Regions from separate parts of the Mesorhizobium sp. C089B genome, predicted to be linked through region 2. Evidence: predicted binding sites of a transcription regulator. Region 2 holds the regulator's gene; each other region holds the start of a gene.
The links. Region 2 encodes PhoB, which activates phosphate uptake and scavenging genes when phosphate is short. Its sites were predicted from a motif close to TGTCATNNANCTGTCAT; they were not measured.
Positions count from the first base shown of each region.

Region 1: NLY44_RS23835 (DUF1045 domain-containing protein) is a predicted target of PhoB. The motif match lies at 1,700-1,716, and genes of this name have one in related genera.
Region 3: olsB (l-ornithine N(alpha)-acyltransferase) is a predicted target of PhoB. The motif match lies at 1,794-1,810, and genes of this name have one in related genera.
Region 4: NLY44_RS11990 (esterase-like activity of phytase family protein) is a predicted target of PhoB. The motif match lies at 2,627-2,643, and genes of this name have one in related genera.

Region 1 is NZ_CP100469.1:4,806,766-4,811,282, forward strand. Features, by position in the region: gene iolE (myo-inosose-2 dehydratase) at 1-343, shown strand, start outside; gene NLY44_RS23825 (hypothetical protein) at 353-601, shown strand; gene iolB (5-deoxy-glucuronate isomerase) at 791-1,603, shown strand; gene NLY44_RS23835 (DUF1045 domain-containing protein) at 1,758-2,465, shown strand; gene NLY44_RS23840 (alpha-D-ribose 1-methylphosphonate 5-triphosphate diphosphatase) at 2,500-3,654, shown strand; gene phnN (phosphonate metabolism protein/1,5-bisphosphokinase (PRPP-forming) PhnN) at 3,651-4,280, shown strand; gene NLY44_RS23850 (ABC transporter permease) at 4,283-4,517, opposite strand, start outside.
Region 2 is NZ_CP100469.1:3,931,475-3,935,991, reverse strand. Features, by position in the region: gene pstA (phosphate ABC transporter permease PstA) at 1-272, shown strand, start outside; gene pstB (phosphate ABC transporter ATP-binding protein PstB) at 290-1,114, shown strand; gene phoU (phosphate signaling complex protein PhoU) at 1,156-1,860, shown strand; gene phoB (phosphate regulon transcriptional regulator PhoB) at 1,877-2,566, shown strand; gene NLY44_RS19445 (ROK family protein) at 2,597-3,832, opposite strand; gene xylF (D-xylose ABC transporter substrate-binding protein) at 4,099-4,517, shown strand, end outside.
Region 3 is NZ_CP100469.1:3,581,717-3,586,233, forward strand. Features, by position in the region: gene NLY44_RS17775 (response regulator) at 1-1,597, shown strand, start outside; gene olsB (l-ornithine N(alpha)-acyltransferase) at 1,874-2,749, shown strand; gene NLY44_RS17785 (trimeric intracellular cation channel family protein) at 2,878-3,510, opposite strand; gene grpE (nucleotide exchange factor GrpE) at 3,656-4,285, opposite strand.
Region 4 is NZ_CP100469.1:2,366,279-2,370,795, reverse strand. Features, by position in the region: gene NLY44_RS11995 (L,D-transpeptidase) at 188-976, shown strand; gene NLY44_RS11990 (esterase-like activity of phytase family protein) at 1,055-2,530, opposite strand; gene NLY44_RS11985 (LacI family DNA-binding transcriptional regulator) at 2,692-3,717, opposite strand; gene NLY44_RS11980 (Gfo/Idh/MocA family protein) at 3,912-4,517, shown strand, end outside.

The DNA.
Region 1 (4,517 bases), 880 kb from region 2:
CGTGCTGCGCGCCATCGACAACCACCACAAGCGGATCAGCCATGTCCATGTGAAGGATGTGCGCATGGGCGTGATCGACGGGCTCGACCGCACAAAGCAGTCCTTTCTCGACGCCGTGGCGCTCGGTGCCTTCACGGTGCCTGGCGACGGTTCGCTCGATTTCGGCGCCATCGTGCAGCGCTTCGCCGACCATGGCTATGAAGGCTGGTTCGTCGTCGAGGCCGAGCAGGACCCGAAGAAGAACCCGCCGCTCAAGATGGCGCAGGTCGGCCACAAGGAATTGATGCGGGTGATGACGGCGGCCGGCTACACGGTGGAAACGCAGGGTTTTCCCAATGCCTGAGGCGATCCGATGAAGGATTACGAGCACCCGTTCTTCCGGCCGCTGTGGCGGCGCGTTGCCGTCGTCGCCGTCTGCGTGATCTGGGCCGGAATAGAATTCGCCTCCGGCACCCCATTCTGGGGCATCATTGCGCTCGGCTTTGCCGCCTACGCCGTCTGGCAGTTCTTCTATCTTTACAAGCCGGTGGAGGAGAGCAAGGCTGCGCCTGATCGACCGCAGACCGGCGAAGCGAAGGCGGACGCCGAACCGAAGGAATGAAGCGGCCGCGGCTCGGAAGGGCTTGCGGGTCGGACACTCGACACCTGGCGTATCGCCTACGTCGGTGATTGCCGGAACGTCCCTCGCTTCGTCATCCTAGGGTCTTCGCGACGGAGCTTCGTTCCTGCTTCGCCCTAGGATGACGAAGTTGAGAGGCCGACCTCGAAGACTTGCGATAGGAGACAAAACATGTCGAAACTGCTCGTCAAAGCCGACAAGGGCCATGGCCGCGTCGCCCATGTCACGCCCAAAAGCGCCGGATGGACCTATGTCGGCTTCGACCTGCACCGGCTGAAGCCGGGCGAGACCGCATCCGGCAAGACGCAGGATCGCGAAGTCTGCCTGGTGTTCGTCACCGGCAAGGGCACGGCAAAGGCCGGCGGCCAGGAACTCGGCCTGCTCGGCGAGCGCATGTCGCCCTTCGAGGGCAAGCCGTGGTCGGTCTATATTCCGGAGGGTTCGGACTGGTCGGTCAGCGCCGACACTGATCTCGAACTCGCGGTCTGCTCGGCGCCGGGCCTGGGCGGCGGCTTGCCCGTTCGCGTCACCGCACCCGACGACCTCGGCCAGGAGACTCGGGGCAAAGGCACCAACACGCGCTACGTCACCAACATATTGCCCGAGGGCAAGCCCGCCGACTCGCTGCTGGTGGTCGAGGTCATCACGCCCGGCGGCCACACATCGAGCTACCCGCCGCACAAGCACGACCAGGACAATCTGCCGGCCGAATCCTATCTCGAGGAAACCTACTACCACCGCCTCAACCCGCCGCAGGGCTTTGCCTTCCAGCGCGTCTACACCGACGCCGACAACACCGGCGCCCGCGAGCTGGACGAAGCCATGGCGATCGAGGACGGCGACGTCGTGTTGGTGCCCAAGGGCTATCACCCCTGCGCCGCCTGCCACGGCTACGACCTCTATTACCTCAACGTCATGGCCGGGCCGACGCGGACATGGAAGTTCCACAACGCGCCCGAGCACGAGTGGCTGATGAAGGCCTGACCGCCTCTGTCTTTCAGGTGAAGTTATTGGTCCAGCAGGAAAAAATCGTCGGCTAACGATCCATGGGGTCGATTTGCCTTCGAAAACCCGCATAAGCTTCGTCAATCCGTCATGGAAATCACTTATGGCAGCGGGCTGACGAGGATTTTTTTCGATGCGCTACGCCATCTATTTCACCCCGAGGCAGGACGAGCCGTTGGCGCGGATCGCCGCCAACTGGCTGGGCCGCGACCCTTTTGGCGCCGCCACCAGGCCGGTCGAGGCGGTGGGCGAGCTGTCGGCGGCCGAAGTCGCCTTTCACACCGCATCGGCGCGGCGCTACGGTTTTCATGCGACGCTGAAAGCGCCCTTCCGGTTGGCCGCCAACGAAACCGAAAGCTCGTTGCGCGCGGCGCTGGACGCCTTTGCCGAAGCAACGCCGACGGTCACCATCCCGCGCCTGGTCGTCAGCCAGATCGATGGTTTCTTCGCTTTGCTGCCGGAAGGCCCGCTGCCGCCGCTCAACCGTTTCGCCGATGATGTCGTGCTTAGCTTCGACCGTTTTCGCGCGCCGCTCACCGAGGCCGAGATCGAGCGGCGCAGCCCGGATTCGCTGAAGCCGGCCGAGTTCCGCAATCTCTGCCAGTGGGGCTATCCCTATGTGTTTGAGACCTTTCGCTTCCACATGACACTGTCCGGCCGGGCCGGGCCGCAGGAAAGCCAACGTCTGCGCGCGGCAATTGACAGCCTGTTCGCCGATGTGCTGCAGCAGCCGGTGCTGGTGGATGCGCTGACGCTGTTCGTCGAAACCGAACCGGGCGCTCCGTTCATCGTGCTTTCGCATCATGCGCTCGGCCGCCGCGCTGCCCGAAAAACCGCCTGACCGCAATTCGTCCGAGTAAGCAAGGACTGCCTGAATGACCGCCGAAACTGTTCTCCACAACGCCCGCATCGTGCTTGCCGACGAGATCGTCGAAGGGTCGCTCGCGCTGCGCGACGGTTTTATCTCCGGCATCGACGCCGGCACCGGCCAAATCGGCGGGAACATGGCTGGCGAGGACATGGGCGGCGACTACATCATTCCCGGCCTGGTCGAGCTCCACACCGACCATCTCGAAGGCCATTATGCGCCGCGCCCGAAGGTGCGTTGGAACCCGATCGCCGCCGTGCTCGCCCATGACGCGCAGGTAGCGACCGCCGGGATCACCACCGTGCTCGACGCGCTGCGCGTCGGCATGGACGAGGACGCCGACCTTTCCTCCGATGACATCCGCAAGCTGGCCGACGCGATCGAGGACAGCGTCGCGAAAGACCGGTTGCGGGCCGACCATTTCCTGCACCTGCGCTGTGAGGTCTCGGCGCCGGATTGCTTGCGGGCTTTCGCCAATTTCGATGGCGACGAGCGGGTCAAACTGGCCTCGCTGATGGACCATGCGCCGGGACAGCGCCAGTTCGTCAATCTCGAGACCTACGCCTATTACTACCAGCGCAAGCTGAAGCTGACCGATCGCGACTTCCAATTGTTCTGCGAAAAGCGGATGTCGGAATCAGCGAAGAATTCGGGACCGAACCGGGTGGCGATATCAGCCGCCTGCAACGAGCGGGGCATTGTGCTGGCGAGCCATGACGACGCCACATCGGGCCATGTCGACGAAGCGATCGAGCAGGGCGTGCGCGTCGCGGAATTCCCGACCACGCTGGAAGCCGCCAAGGCCTCGAAGGATGCCGGGCTCGGCGTACTGATGGGCGCGCCCAACGTCATGCGCGGCTCCTCGCATTCGGGCAATGTCTCGGCCCGCACGCTGGCCGGCCACGGCCTGCTCGACATATTGTCGTCCGACTATATCCCTTTCAGCCTGATCCAGTCGGCCTTCTTCCTCGGCGACGTCGTCGAGGGCATCTCCTTGCCGCAGGCGGTCGCGATGGTGTCGAAGAACCCGGCCGAGGCCATCGGCCTCAACGACCGCGGCGTCATCGAACAGGGCCGCCGCGCCGACCTCGTGCGGGTGCGCGTCGACGACCATGTGCCGGTCGTGCGCACCGTCTGGCGCCAAGGGCGGCGGGTCGCCTGATGGTCTCGGCGTCGATCGAGCGCGAACTGACCAGCGAGGCCTTTCCGGTCCGCAACGGCGTCTTCGTCGCCGTCGTCGGCCCGAGTGGCGCCGGCAAGGATACGGTAATCGGTTATGCCCGCACCTTGTTTGCCGACGAGACGAGGCTGGAGTTCGTCCGCCGGGTCATCACCAGGCCGAGCGACGCCGCAAGCGAGGATCACGACACGCTGGCCGACGCGGCCTTTGTCGAAGCCGAGGCCGACGGCGCCTTCGCCATTTCCTGGGAGGCGCACGGGCTGCGCTACGGCATTCCGGCCGATGTCGACTGGTCCATCGCCAATGGCCATGTCGCGGTCGCCAATGTCTCGCGCGCAGTCATCCCGGTGCTGCGGGAGCGCTATGCCAATCTGGCTGTCGTCGAGATCACCGCCTCGCCGGAAATCCTCGCCAAGCGTCTCGCCCAGCGCGGCCGCGAATCGCGCGGCGAAGTGCTGGCTCGGCTCGCCCGCAGCGCCAATATCGCTTTGTCCGGCTCCGGCGTCACCTCGATCGACAATGGCGGCCGGCGCGAAGCCGCCGGAGAACGCTTCGCCGAGGTGCTGCGCAAGGCGATGGCCTTCTCGGATATATCCGGCGTGATGTAGCGCTACTCCGCCGCGACAGTCTTCCGGCTGGCATCGAGCATCAGCCGCCTTGCGCGGAACACGCCCCATTGCTGGTCGACCAGCACGCCGATCAGGATCACGCCGCCCATCACCGCGAAGTTGAGCGAGGACGGGATGCCGAGCAGATTGACCAGGTTCTGCAACTCCTGCAGCAGCACCGTGCCCAGGATGACGCCGACCAGCGAGCCTTCGCCGCCGCGCAGCGAGAAGCCGCCG
Region 2 (4,517 bases):
TCCTTACCGGCACCATCATCGGCCTGGCGCGTGCGCTCGGCGAGACAGCACCGCTGCTCTTGATCGGCATGGTCGCTTTCGTCGCCGATTATCCGGCGACGCCTTTCGATCCGGCGACCGCGCTGCCGGTGCAGATCTATATGTGGGCAAACGAGGCTGAGCGCGCTTTTGTCGAGCGCATGTCCGGCGCCATCATCATCCTGCTCGTCTTCCTCATGGCCATGAACATCACCGCGATCGTGCTCCGGCGCCGGTTCGAGCGGCGCTGGTAGAAAAAAGGCAATTTGGTATGAACATCATGACCGAACAGTCCCTTGAGAATGCAGTGGGCGACAAAATGAACGCCAAGTCGAACGAAGTCATCAAGATGCGCGGCGACAAGGTCGGCGTCTTCTACGGCGAGAAGCAGGCGTTGTTCGACGTCAATCTCGACGTCCGCCAGAACCAGGTGACGGCGCTGATCGGCCCGTCCGGCTGCGGCAAGTCGACCTTCCTGCGCTGCCTCAACCGCATGAACGACACCATCGATTCGGCGCGGGTGACCGGCAAGATCACGCTCGATGAAGACGACATCTACGACAAGAACATCGATGTCGTCGAACTGCGCGCCCGCGTCGGCATGGTGTTCCAGAAACCCAACCCGTTCCCGAAGTCGATCTACGAGAACGTCGCCTACGGCCCGCGCATCCATGGCCTGGCCAAGCGCAAGTCCGACATGGACCAGATCGTCGAGCAGAGCCTTAAGAAGGCTGCGATCTGGAACGAGGTCAAGGACCGCCTGCAGGAGCCCGGCACCGGCCTGTCCGGCGGCCAGCAGCAGCGCCTGTGCATCGCGCGCGCCATCGCCGTGTCGCCGGAGGTGATCCTGATGGACGAGCCCTGCTCGGCGCTCGATCCGATCGCCACCGCCCGTGTCGAGGAGCTGATCGACGAACTGCGCCAGAACTACACGATCGTCATCGTCACCCACTCGATGCAGCAGGCGGCGCGCGTGTCGCAGCGTACAGCGATGTTCCATCTTGGCTATCTCGTCGAGGAGGGCGCCACCGACAAGATGTTCACCAACCCCGACGACAAGCGCACCCAGGACTACATTACCGGCCGCTTCGGCTGAGCCGTCCGGCGGGTGAATTTTCAGGCACGAGGACCAAGACCATGGGTGAACATACCGTCGCCTCCTTCGATGAAGAGCTCGGGCAGATCAGTAAGCTGATCCGCGACATGGGCGATCTGGCCGGCTCGATGGTCAGCGGCTCGACCAGGGCGCTGCTCAATTCGGACAATGCGCTGGCACAGCGTGTCGTGTCCGACGACGCCATCATGGATGCGCGCCAGCGCGAACTGGACGACCGCGCCATCACGCTGATCGCCAAGCGCCAGCCGATGGCCAACGATCTGCGCGCCGTGGTCGGCTCGATCCGCATGGCGGGCGACCTCGAGCGCATCGGCGACCTCGCCAAGAACATCGCCAAACGCGTCGGCACCGTGGGCTTGAGCGTCACGCCGCGCGACCTCTCGCACTCCATCGATGCCATGGCGCAACTGGTGCTGATCCAGGTGCAAGGCGTCGTCGAGGAATATGCCGCCACCGATGCGGCAGCTCTTGCAAAACTCAGGAATGACGACGAGCGCATCGACGTCAAATACACGTCCGTGTTTCGTGAGCTCTTGACCTACATGATGGAAGATCCTCGCAACATCACCGCCTGCACGCATCTCTTGTTCTGCGCCAAGAATCTTGAGCGCATCGGCGATCATGTCACCAACATCGCCGAAAATGCGTATTATGTGCTGACCGGCCAGCAATTGCCCGCCAATCGTCCGAAGCAGGACGAGACGGCGATGGCCACGCCGGCCTGATGAGGGTGAACTGCCTATGATCGCGCCACGCATCATGGTCGTGGAGGACGAGGAGCCACTAGGCGTGCTCCTCCGCTACAACCTCGAATCCGAAGGCTATCACGTAGAGGTGGTGACACGCGGCGACGAGGCCGAGATCCGCCTGCAGGAAAACGTGCCCGATCTCCTAGTGCTCGACTGGATGGTGCCCGCTGTTTCCGGCATCGAGCTCTGCCGGCGGCTTAGAGTGCGGCCCGAAACCGAGCGGCTGCCGATCATCATGCTGACCGCGCGCGGTGAGGAAAGCGATCGCGTGCGCGGCCTGTCCACCGGTGCCGACGACTATCTGGTCAAGCCATTCTCGACGCCGGAGTTCATGGCGCGCGTGAAGGCGCTGCTGCGCCGGGCCAAGCCGGAAGTGCTGTCCAGCGTGCTCAAGGTCGGCGACATCGTGCTCGACCGCGAGTCGCACCGTGTCTACCGCAAGAAGAGCGAGATCAGGCTCGGACCGACCGAGTTCCGGCTGCTCGAATTCATGATGCGCCATCCCGGCCGCGTGTTCTCGCGCAGCCAGCTGCTCGACAATGTCTGGGGCGAGACGATCTACATCGACGAGCGAACCGTCGACGTCCATGTCGGGCGCTTACGCAAAGCGGTCAACAACGGCCGCATGCCGGATGTCATCCGTACCATTCGCGGCGCCGGCTACGCGATCAGGGAAGACTAGGATGCTGCGCGTCGCGCCGTTGCCGGCCATTCAGGCGACATGCTTGCCGGATTTGGCCTGAATGCCCGGCGCGAAAATCTCCTGATCGACGAAGCCGAGCGCGCGCATGGCACAGCCTTCGCGGATCAGCGGCAGCTCGTTGGGCTCGGTGTCGAAGGAGATCGATTTCGAGTGCTGGCCGCCGGCGGTCTGGGCGATCGCTTCGCGCAATGCCGGCTCGATCAGGTCGAAGGCGGCGGCGCTGACGCCAACCATGGCGACAGGCGCCGGGTCGATCAGCGCAAACAGGCTGCCGAGGCCGAAGCCGAGCGCCTCACCGGCCTTGCGATAGGCTTCGCGCTCCGGGCCATCGGTTTCGCGGGCGCGCGCGGCGAGTGCGCGCATATCAGCGTCGCCGATATCGACCGGCTCGGCATCTTCGCTCATCATTTTGGCGCTGCGCCAGATGGCGTAGTTTCCGGCATAGGCCTCGACGCAGCCGCGCCGCCCGCAGCGGCAGAGCGCGCCGCCCGGACGGTGGATCATGTGGCCGAACTCGCCGCCCGAGGAATGGGTGCCGGTGAACAGTTCGCCTTTCAGCACCAGCCCCATGCCGATGCCGTGCGACAAGAGGATCGCGATGAAATTGTCGCGGTAGCGCTCGGGCTGGCGCCATTGCAGGGCCACCGCCATCATATTGCAGTCGTTCTCCATGGTGGCAGGAATGCCGAATTCCGCTTCCAACATGTCGGCGAAGGCAATGTCGGTCAGTGGCGTGATTGGTGACCACAGCATGGCCCGCGCCTGCGAATCGGTGATGCCCTGGATGCCCATGGCAATGCGGGCGATGCTCTGGACATCGAGGTCCGGGTCCGCGAGACGCCGCCCGACGATTGCTACGCATTCGCCGATCAGCTCGTCGCGCGGCATGGTCAGCGTGTCGAGCCGGCGCTGTTCTTCCGCGACCACCTGGCCGGCATAGTCGATGACGGTGACGGAGAGGAAGTTCAGCGACAGCACCACGGTCATGACCGCCGCCGCTTCCGGGTTGAGGCCAAGGCCGACCTGCGGCCGGCCGCGTTTCAGCGAGCCGGTCTCGCCAGGCTTGCCTTCAATCAGGATGCCTTCTTGAATTAGATCAGACGAGATTGCCGATATCGTCGAATGGCTGAGGCCGGTGGTCGCCGCAATCTCGGTCCGCGACGGCTGGCCGGCCCGGCGCACGGCCGAAATCACCATCGCACGGTTGCGACGGCGCAGATCGTCGTGGCGGATCCCAACCGACATTTGTTTTCCTCCCGGCCTCCTCGCGCCTCATGATAGTGAAGGCGTTCGACGGCACCAGCCAAATATTGGCAGACGCCGGCAGCCCTGTCATTGTTTATTGCGGAGCTCGAAAAAATTCGGCAACGCCATCAGAATCCATCATAATCGATGTTGACAGTGCCTTATCATTGAACCAGTATTTTTTCGAGGCTCGAAAAAATGGAGCCTCTTTGTGCAGGCCTTCGGGCCGGTTTTGTCGCGCCGTGGGCGGCGCAGGGAGGGTTATAATGAACAGATTTGCAGCCGCCATGCTGGCGGGTGTCGCCATGTCGCTGGCGCTGATGTCGGTCGCGCAGGCGAAGGACAAGGTCATCGGCGTGTCGTGGTCGAACTTCCAGGAAGAGCGCTGGAAGACCGACGAGGCGGCGATGAAAACGGCGATCGAAGCCGCCGGCGACAAGTACATTTCGGCCGACGCGCAGTCCAATCCCGGCAAGCAGCTGACCGACGTCGAAAGCCTGATCTCGCAGGGCGCCAACTCGCTGATCATCCTGGCGCAGGACGCCTCGGCCATCGGCCCGGCGGTGCAGAAGGCGCTGGATGAAGGCATTCCGGTCGTCGGCTATGATCGCCTGATCGAGAACAAGGACGTCTTCTACCTGACCTTCGACAACAAGGAAGTCGGCCGCATGCAGGCCCGCGAAGT
Region 3 (4,517 bases), 350 kb from region 2:
CACCGCCCGCAAGCGCGCCGAATCCTCGTTGATCACCGCGCGCGAGCGCGCCGAATATGCCAGCCAGGCCAAGTCGCGCTTCCTCGCCACCGTCAGCCATGAGATCCGCACGCCGATGAACGGCATCATGGGCATGGCCAAGCTACTGGCCGACACCAATCTGTCGCCCGAGCAGCGCACCTATGTCGGCGCCGTCTCGACCTCGGCCAGCGCGCTTTTGGCGCTCATCGAAGACCTGCTCGACTATTCCAAGATCGAGGCCGGCCGCTTCGACCCGGAACCGCAGCCGACATCGTTGCGTGAAATTGCCGACAACATCATCGAACTGATGGCGGCGAAAGCGTTCGCCAAGAACATCGGCCTCGGCTGTCATGTCGAGCCCGACGTGCCACAGATGATCATGGCCGATCCGGGAAGAGTCAGGCAGGTGCTGCTCAACCTGATCGGCAATGCGATCAAGTTCACCGACACCGGCGGCGTGCTGGTTTCGGTTGCACGGGCCCGCACCGAGACCAGCGACCGCATCTGCTTCACCGTCGCCGACACCGGCCCTGGCCTGCGCGAAGAGGATATGGAGCGCATCTTCGAGGAGTTCGAACAGTCCGACGGCACCTCGACCCGCACCCATGGCGGCGCCGGCCTCGGTCTGGCCATATCGAGGCGCCTGGTCGCCGCCATGGGCGGTGCCATTTCGGTGTCGAGCCGGCTTGGCGAGGGATCGGAATTCGTCTTCGAGATCCCGGCCGCAGGAGCAACCGAAGCACCGCAGAACCGGCAGAACATCCTGGCCGGCCGGCGCGCCGTGATCGTGTCGAAGAACGCCGTCGAGGCGGACGCCATCGCCCGCACCATCCGCGCCCATGGCGGCGCCGTCGACGTCGCCGCAACCGCTTCCCAGGCGACGCCCTTCGCCGAACATTGCGATGTGCTGTTGATCGACGCGGCCCTGGAGGACGGCGACGGCAGACTGCTCAAGCGCCTGCGCCAGAGTGGCTTTGCCGATTGCGAGGCGATCACGCTGATCGCGCCGACCGACCGCGGCATGCTTGGCGAATTCCGCACCAGCGGCTACGCCACCTTCTTGGCGAGGCCGGTGCGCGGCGAAACCCTGCTGCGCGTGCTGCTGACCAGTCATGCCCCTGCCTTGCCGCCGCCCAAGCCGGAAAAGACCGGCGCGTCCTCGCTTCGTGCCCATGGCGGGCGCCAGCAAGGTTTGTCGGTGCTGATCGCCGAAGACAACGACATCAACGCCATGCTTGCCCGCGCCACGCTTTTGAAGGCGGGACATCGCGTGAAAGTGGTCGGCAATGGCAAGGCCGCGGTCGAGGCGGTGACCGAAGCCGGGCTGAAAAACCGCTTCGATGTGGTGCTGATGGATCTGCACATGCCGGTCATGGACGGGCTGGACGCGATCGCCGCCATCCGCCGCCACGAGGAGGAAATGGCTGTGCCGCCGGTTCCGATCATGGTGCTTTCGGCCGACAGCCAGGAAAAGACCCGCCACACCGTGCTCGCCCATGGCGCCAGCGGCTTTGTCACCAAGCCGCTCGATCCCGACGCGCTGGTCCATGCCGTCGAGGGCCAGGTGGCCGCCTGAATTCATGTCGCTCGAAAATGGCCCCGGTTTTGAGAAGACGACATGCACAAAACAAAGACTTGAAGCGCGTCGCGTGAATCGTCCCAGCGCGACGCGCTTCAAGGTGACGCTGGCGCAATCCTCGCGTCACGTAGGTAGCCGAATGAGGGTTTTCGCCAGCCGACGAAGTATTGCCCGTCGCGCCGTATCACGGTACTGTCACAATCCTGTTGCACCTACACCGTATCCCCGTGCCAAGAGGGATGGCTCGAAGGAGAATCACTCGTGCATACAGTTATGCCGGAATGTGACACTCGGCCCAGCGCAGGCGGCGCTTTGCTCGCCGCGCGGAACGCCGATGCCGTCGCAACAGGCGCACCGCTGGGCCGTATCGGCAATCTCGAAGTGCGGCTTGCCCGCAATGAGGCCGAGATCGCCGCCGCGCAGGAAGTGCGCTACCGGGTGTTTTATGACGAGCTTGGCGCCAGGAAGGACCTGTTCCAGGCGCAGGACCGGCGCGACGCCGACCGCTTCGACCCGCTGTGCGACCATCTCCTCGTGCTGGACACTTCGATCTCCGGCCCCGAGCATCGCCGCATCGTCGGCACTTACCGCCTGCTGCGGCAAGAGATTGCGGCGACCGCCGGCGGCTTCTATTCCGAAGGCGAGTTCGAACTGACCAAGCTGATCGCCCGCCATCCCGGCCAGCGCTTCCTTGAGCTCGGCCGCTCCTGCGTGCTGCCGGAATACCGCTCGAAGCGCACCATCGAGGCGCTGTGGCAAGGCATCTGGGCCTACATCAACCACTATGAGATCGGCGTGATGACCGGTTGTGCCTCGTTCCCTGGCACGGTGCCGGCTGCGCATGCCGAGGCGCTCACCTACCTTGCCCATCACTGCCGGACCAACTCCGCCTGGGATGTGCGGGCGGTCTCCGGGCGCTATTGCTCGATGGACCTTATGCCGATCGAGGCGGTCAACGCCAAGGCGGCGATTGCGGCCATGCCGCCGTTGGTCAAGGGCTATCTGCGCGTCGGCGCCCGCATCGGCGACGGCTGCGTCATCGACCGTGAGTTCTCCACCGTCGATGTGTTCGTGGTGATGCCGGTCAAGGAAATCGGCGCCCGCTACGTCAACTATTATGGCGGGGAAGCGCAGCGCTTTGCGGCGTGAGGCAGTAGGCAGTAGGCAGTAGGCAGTAGGCAGTAGGCAGTAGTGAAGGCTGCCGCGAATTGCTGACTACCGACTATTCCCTATTCCCTATTCCCTATTCCCTATTCCCTATTCCCTAATCCCTCTCCCTACGGAATATCCTCCGGTCGCCGTCCCGGGCGGCTCTTGTAGGACGGAAAGGTCCAGCCGAATTTCAGCGCGCCGCCGCGCACCAGGAAAGCCGCGACGAAGCCGGCGATATCCGAGGCGAGCGGCGGCAGGCCGGCAAGATCGCCAAGTGTGTAGAGGCCGGCGCCCGCGAGTGCGGCGGTGACGTAGATTTCGGGCCTGAGCAGCACCGATGGCTCGCCGGCCAGCAGATCGCGCAGGATGCCGCCAAATGTGGCGGTCAACACGCCCATAACAACGGAGACGACCGGCGAGCCGGTGATGGCCAGCCCCTTGGCCGCGCCCATTACGGAAAAGGCCGCCAATCCGATGGCGTCGAGCCAGAGCAGCCATTTCCAGCGGGATTCGACGCGGTGGGCGATGAAGAAGACCAGCACCGCAACCGCCGCGCAAACCAGCACATAGCCGGAGTTGGCGACCCAAAAGACGGGCAGGTTGAGGATGACGTCGCGAAGCGTGCCGCCGCCAATGCCGGTGACGCTGGCCAGAAACAGGAAGCCGATAATGTCGAGCTGCTTGCGCGAAGCCGCCAACGCCCCGGTCGCGGCAAAGACGGCGACGCCGGCATAGTCGAGGAGGTCGATGGGTGTCAGGGACATGAGGTAGTAGGGATTGGGAATTAGGGAAAGTATGAATAACACGAAGCCGCGCGATTGATACGCCTGCCTATTCCCTATTCCCTATTCCCTATTCCCTATTCCCTATTCCCTATTCCCTATTCCCTACTGCCTACCCTACTCACGCATCCTTCTCGGCCTGCTCGTTCACCGGCCCCGGCTCGACCGGCGCTTCGGTGGCCGCGATCTTGGGGCCGCCCTTGGCGACCCCGACCATGGCCGGCCGCAGCACGCGCTCGCCGATCGAATAGCCCGGCTGCACGACCTGGACGACGGTGTTGGCCGGCACATCGGGATTGGGCACTTCGAACATCGCCTGGTGGAAATTCGGGTCGAACTTCTCACCTTCTGGCTCAAGCTTCTTCACCCCATGCCGTTCCAGCGTCGACAGCATGGCGCGCTCGGTGATCTCGACGCCGTCGATCAGCGCCTTGAAGCCGGCATCTCCGGCCGCTTTCGCCTCGGCGGGGATAGCATCGAGCGCGCGGCGCAGATTGTCCGACACCGACAGCATGTCGCGGGCGAAATTGGCCACCGCATAGGCGCGCGCATCATGCACGTCGCGGGCGGTGCGGCGGCGCAGATTCTCCATCTCGGCTGCGACGCGCAGCGCGCGGTCCTTCAGCTCCTCGTTTTCCTTCAGCAACCGCACCAGCGCTTCATAGTCGCCGTCGATGCCGCCTTGCGTGCGCTCGGCCTCGGCCGTTTCGATATCCTCGGGCGCGCGTTCGTCTTTTGTCTGGTCGCTCATCGCCATTTCCCGTCATTCGAATGGTTTGGATTTGCGCCCGATATCGAGGTTTGGCGGCCAAAAATCAAGGGGCAAGCCCAGGAGGACGCCCCACAGCAGGCAATGTTGCGGGCAGCCCGTCGGACTTGGTGCGAGGCGCAAGGACGTTCAAAATTAATTCAAACTTTACCGTAACGGCAGCCTTTGCTTGCCAATACCCCGCTATGGGGAACCATTCAAAGCTTGGAGGAGT
Region 4 (4,517 bases), 1.6 Mb from region 2:
CGAAGGTTCATCTCAAAGTCCGCCCGGCAATGATCGCCGATTTGACGGACAAGGTCGATGCGGCATTGGAACATGCCACCTGGCGGCTTCACGCTAATCAGTTCTCAAAAGATCCGGGATGGGATATGGGTCGTCGCCGCGTGGGGTCGCATATCCTGTTGGATATGATGAATAGGCTGGGGGGATCATGTCCGACAATCCGCTTTTTTCCGAGCGCCTGAACCGGCGCGCGTTTCTTGGAATATCCGCTTTGGGTGCCGCTTCCATGGCGCTTTCAGCCTGCACCACGACCGACGTCGTGGTGCCGCCAACGCCCGCCCCGGCGCCCGAACCGGCTCTGGGCGATGCCGCCACCATGTATTCGGCGCGCGTCGATGAGGGCTTTTCATTGCCGGCAATCCCCGTGGCCAAGCTCGATCCGAAGTTCGTGCGCCAGATCGTGGACGATCCGACCGGCGAAAAACCCGGCACGATCGTCGTCGATACATCCGAGCATTTTCTCTATCTGGTGCGCGACGGCGGCAAGGCAATGCGCTATGGCGTCAGCCTCGGCAAGGCCGGGTTTGGCTGGACCGGCAGCGCCGTGATCCAGGCGCGCAAGAAATGGCCGGTGTGGACGCCGCCGCCCGAAATGATCCAGCGCCGGCCGGAACTGGCGAAATACAAGGACGGCATGCCGCCGGGACCGCAGAGCCCGCTCGGCGCGCGCGCGCTCTATCTGTTCCGCGACGGCAAGGACACGATGTACCGGCTGCACGGCACGCCGGAATGGGATTCCATCGGCAAGAATGCGTCGTCGGGCTGCGTGCGCTTCATGAACCAGGACATCATCGACCTCTACAGCCGGGTCAACGGCGTAGCCCAGGTCTATGTGCGCCCGAACCTGTCGGCCGCGGGCAAGATCATGGCTGTGTCGAGCCGGACCGCCGAGCCGATCGATGCCGGCGTGCCAAGGGATGCGGAGATTTTGAAATAGGTGCCTTCACGGCATCGCTGATCGCCGACAAACGGTTAGAGGCGGACGCGCCGAGCGCGTCCGCCTCTCCGTATACGGCTACTTCTTGGCGAGGCCCGGAAGCGTGACCTGATAGACCAGGAACATGGTATCGACATCGGCGCCGTCTTCGGCCTTGTAGGGCGCGCCGACCTGAAAACCGTCCTCGGTGAGAAAGTCGTTATCGTTGCCGACGAACAGGAAATAGTCGTCGGGCAGCGCCGGATCGAGCACGCTGACCACCGACATTGCTTCCCACTTCTCCGACAGATTGTTCTTGTCGTTGGGCTTGCCGTCATGCAGGCCGAAACGGCCGAGTTCCTTGTTGTCGTTGATGTCGATGAACGGCGTCAGCTTGGCCGGCGTCACCGAGGGGTCGAGCACGCCCTTGGGCGCCAGCGGCTTGTCGGCGGCATCGAAGGCGCCGCCGGCAATGTCGGTGGCGCCAGAGACGTCGACGACGAAAATCTGGCGCAGCAGCGAAGTATCGCCCTTCACCCCCTGGCCGTTTCCGCTGTCGCGCGCCAGCATCAGGAAGGTCTTGTCGGACAGCGCCATGATCTCGCTCTGCGCGGCGACCTTGGTCTTGTCCTTGGTGACCTTGAACACCGGCAGCGGCACGACATATTCATGCACCAGCTTGAGATGGGCCGGGTCGGAGGCGTTGTAGACCAGGGCGCGGGTGTTCTGGCGCGTCGCGGGCGAATCGCCGCCATCCTGGCGGGGCGCCGACTGCAGCACAGCGATCAGCGACTTGCCGTCCGGCGTCAGCGCCATGCCTTCGAGGCCCTGGTTGTTCTGGCGGCCGGTTTCGGGATCCTTCGGATCGGGTTCGGCTGCACCGGGGCCTGGATTGTCGGAGGCGAAGTTCGGCCCGCCCTTGCGCATCGGCACCAAAGCGGCCGGCGGCTGCGTTGCCGACAACAGATGGCCGTCGGCCGAGAAGCGGTAGATGTTGGGGCCGTATTCGTCAGAGATGAACATGGTGCCGTCGGGCAGCCGCGCGATCGCCTCGTTGTCGAGCGCCAGCTTGCCGTTGGCCTCGGGCAGGATCGGCAGGTCGCCGCTCGCCGCGCGCACGCCGTTGAGCGGATCGAGGCCGGTGGCGTCTGCGCCCTTGTCGTCGGTGAGCAGCAGCGAATCGGCTAGCGTCGCCTTGACGCCTGTCTGTTCCTGGCCGGAGGTGGGCGTGGCGCCTAGTGCTACCGGCGTGAACTCGATGCGAATAGTGTTGAGGCGCGGCCGGTAATCGGTGGTGCCGACGACATTGTAGCCACGGTCCGGCAGCAACCAGAGCGAGCCCTTGTAGCCGTCCGCGCCACGGGTCCAGCTTGCGGCGTCGATGGACATGCCGGAGCCGGAGCCGAAGGTCTCGCCGAACTTGTCCTTCTGATCGGCCGGGATGCGGCCGACGCCGACCAGGCCCTTGTTGACGAAGCCACCAACGGTGGCTGTGCTGTCGGCAAGGGCAGGGGTCAGGGCGGTAAACAGCGCCAGCGCGGCGCCGAGCGACACGGTTCGGTGCGAGATTTTCATGGAGATCCTCTTTGTGACAAGCCTTGAGCGGCGCAAAGGGGCCACCGCATCGCATCGACGATGTCGCCCTCTCGCAAAGCGGTCTAGGACGCGAACATGATACCTGCGTGACAGAGCGGGCCTCTTCCTTCTCCCTTGTGGGAGAAGGGAGAGACGCACTATCAATCGCTGTCGCGCGCGATCAGCTCCAGCGGCCAGACTTCGCGGATGATGCGCGGACCTTCCGGGCCGGCAAAGGCGGGAAGCGAGGCCAGCAACATTTCGGCCAGCCGCCGGCCCATCGGCTCCAGCGACGGACGGAAGGCGGTCAGCGCCGGCGAGAAATAACGGCAGAGCGGCGTGTCGACGATGACGATCACCGCGATGTCGTGGCCGGGCCTGATGCCCATCTCGGCCAGTGCCTTGCAGCCGCCGAGCGCCATTGCGTCATTGTTGAAGATGATGGCTGTGGGCCGGTCCTTGGAGAGCATCACGCGCGGCGTCACCTGGTAGCCTCCGGCCTCGTTGATGAAGCCGTCGGCGATCAGGCCGGGGTCGACTTCGATGCCATGCCGCCCCAGCGCCTTGCGGTAGCCGTCGAGGAACAGGTAGCCGAAGTTGAGATCCAGCGAAGGGCGGATGGCGGCAATGCGGCGGTGGCCGCGCGCGACCAGCCGGTCGACGGCTTCATCACCCGCCCTCTCGAAATCGATATCGAGCGAAGGATAGGTGTCGTCGCCGGATTGACTTCGGCCAAGCGTGGCGAAGGGAAAGCCAGCCTTGCTGAGATAGTCGATCCGATCGTCTTCCCGCCGTGTATTGGCCAACACGACCGCGTCGGCTCGGCGCGTCTCAACCACGCGGCGCAGCCTCTCCTGCTGATATTGGCCGGGCTCGCCCATGACGACCATCAGATCCAGGTCATCCTCGGCCAGTCGGCCCTGCAGACCGATCAGGAACGGGATGAAGAAGGGTTCGCCATATTGCTGGTCGCCCGGATGCGGCTGCAGCATGAAGGCGATCGAATGGGTGGTGCCTTGCCGCAGACTGCGGCCGGACTGGTTGGGCGAATAGTTCAATTGCTTGGCGGCGGCGAGCACGCGCTGGCGGGTGTCGGCGTTGACGTCGGCGCGGCCGTTCAGCGCCCGCGACACGGTGCCGATCGAAATGTTCAGGTGACGCGCAAGGTCATGGATGCTGGACGCCAAGGACAGTTCTCCCCCTGTCTTGGCTAGCACCGGCTGCCGCCCAGGCCAAGGCTTCGGGATGATTTTCGCTGGCAGCCGATTGACATTCTACGCCATCGGGTGTGTTCTCGTAAACGTTTACGGAAAAACGTTTACGGTGATGCCGCAAATGCCGTGACATTCGGTCTGGAGGGACCGGACGGGAGGAATGCCGGATGATGAATGCCGTCCTCGTCGGCTGTGGTGCGATGAGCAAGGCCTGGCTCGATGCCGCGAGGCAGATCGACGGGCTCGCCATTGTCGGCCTTGTCGATCTCGACGCCGAACGGGCGCGGGCGAGGGCACGCGAATACGGGCTCGATAGCGTCGTCATCGGCACCAGCCTCGATCAGGTTCTCGACCAGACCAAACCGCAAGCGGTGTTCGATGTCGTGGTTCCCGCCGCCCGCCGCGACGTCGCCTTTTCCGCCTTTGCCCATCATTGCCATCTGCTCACCGAAAAGCCGCTCGCCGATACTCCGGAAAATGCCCGCGCCATTGTCGACGCGGCGCGCCAGGCAGGGCGCGTTCATGCCGTGGTGCAGAACCGCCGCTACGTCGCCAATGTCCGGCGCATAAGGCGCTTTCTCGACTCCGGCGCCATCGGCAAGCCAACCAGCATCCATGCCGACTTCTTCGTCGCGCCGCATTTCGGCGGCTTTCGCGAGGAGATGGCGCATGTGCTCTTGCTCGACATGGCGATCCACACATTCGATGCCGCCCGCTACATGGTCGCAGGCGATCCCGCCGGTGTTTTTTGCCAGGAATGGGAGCCGGCCAAT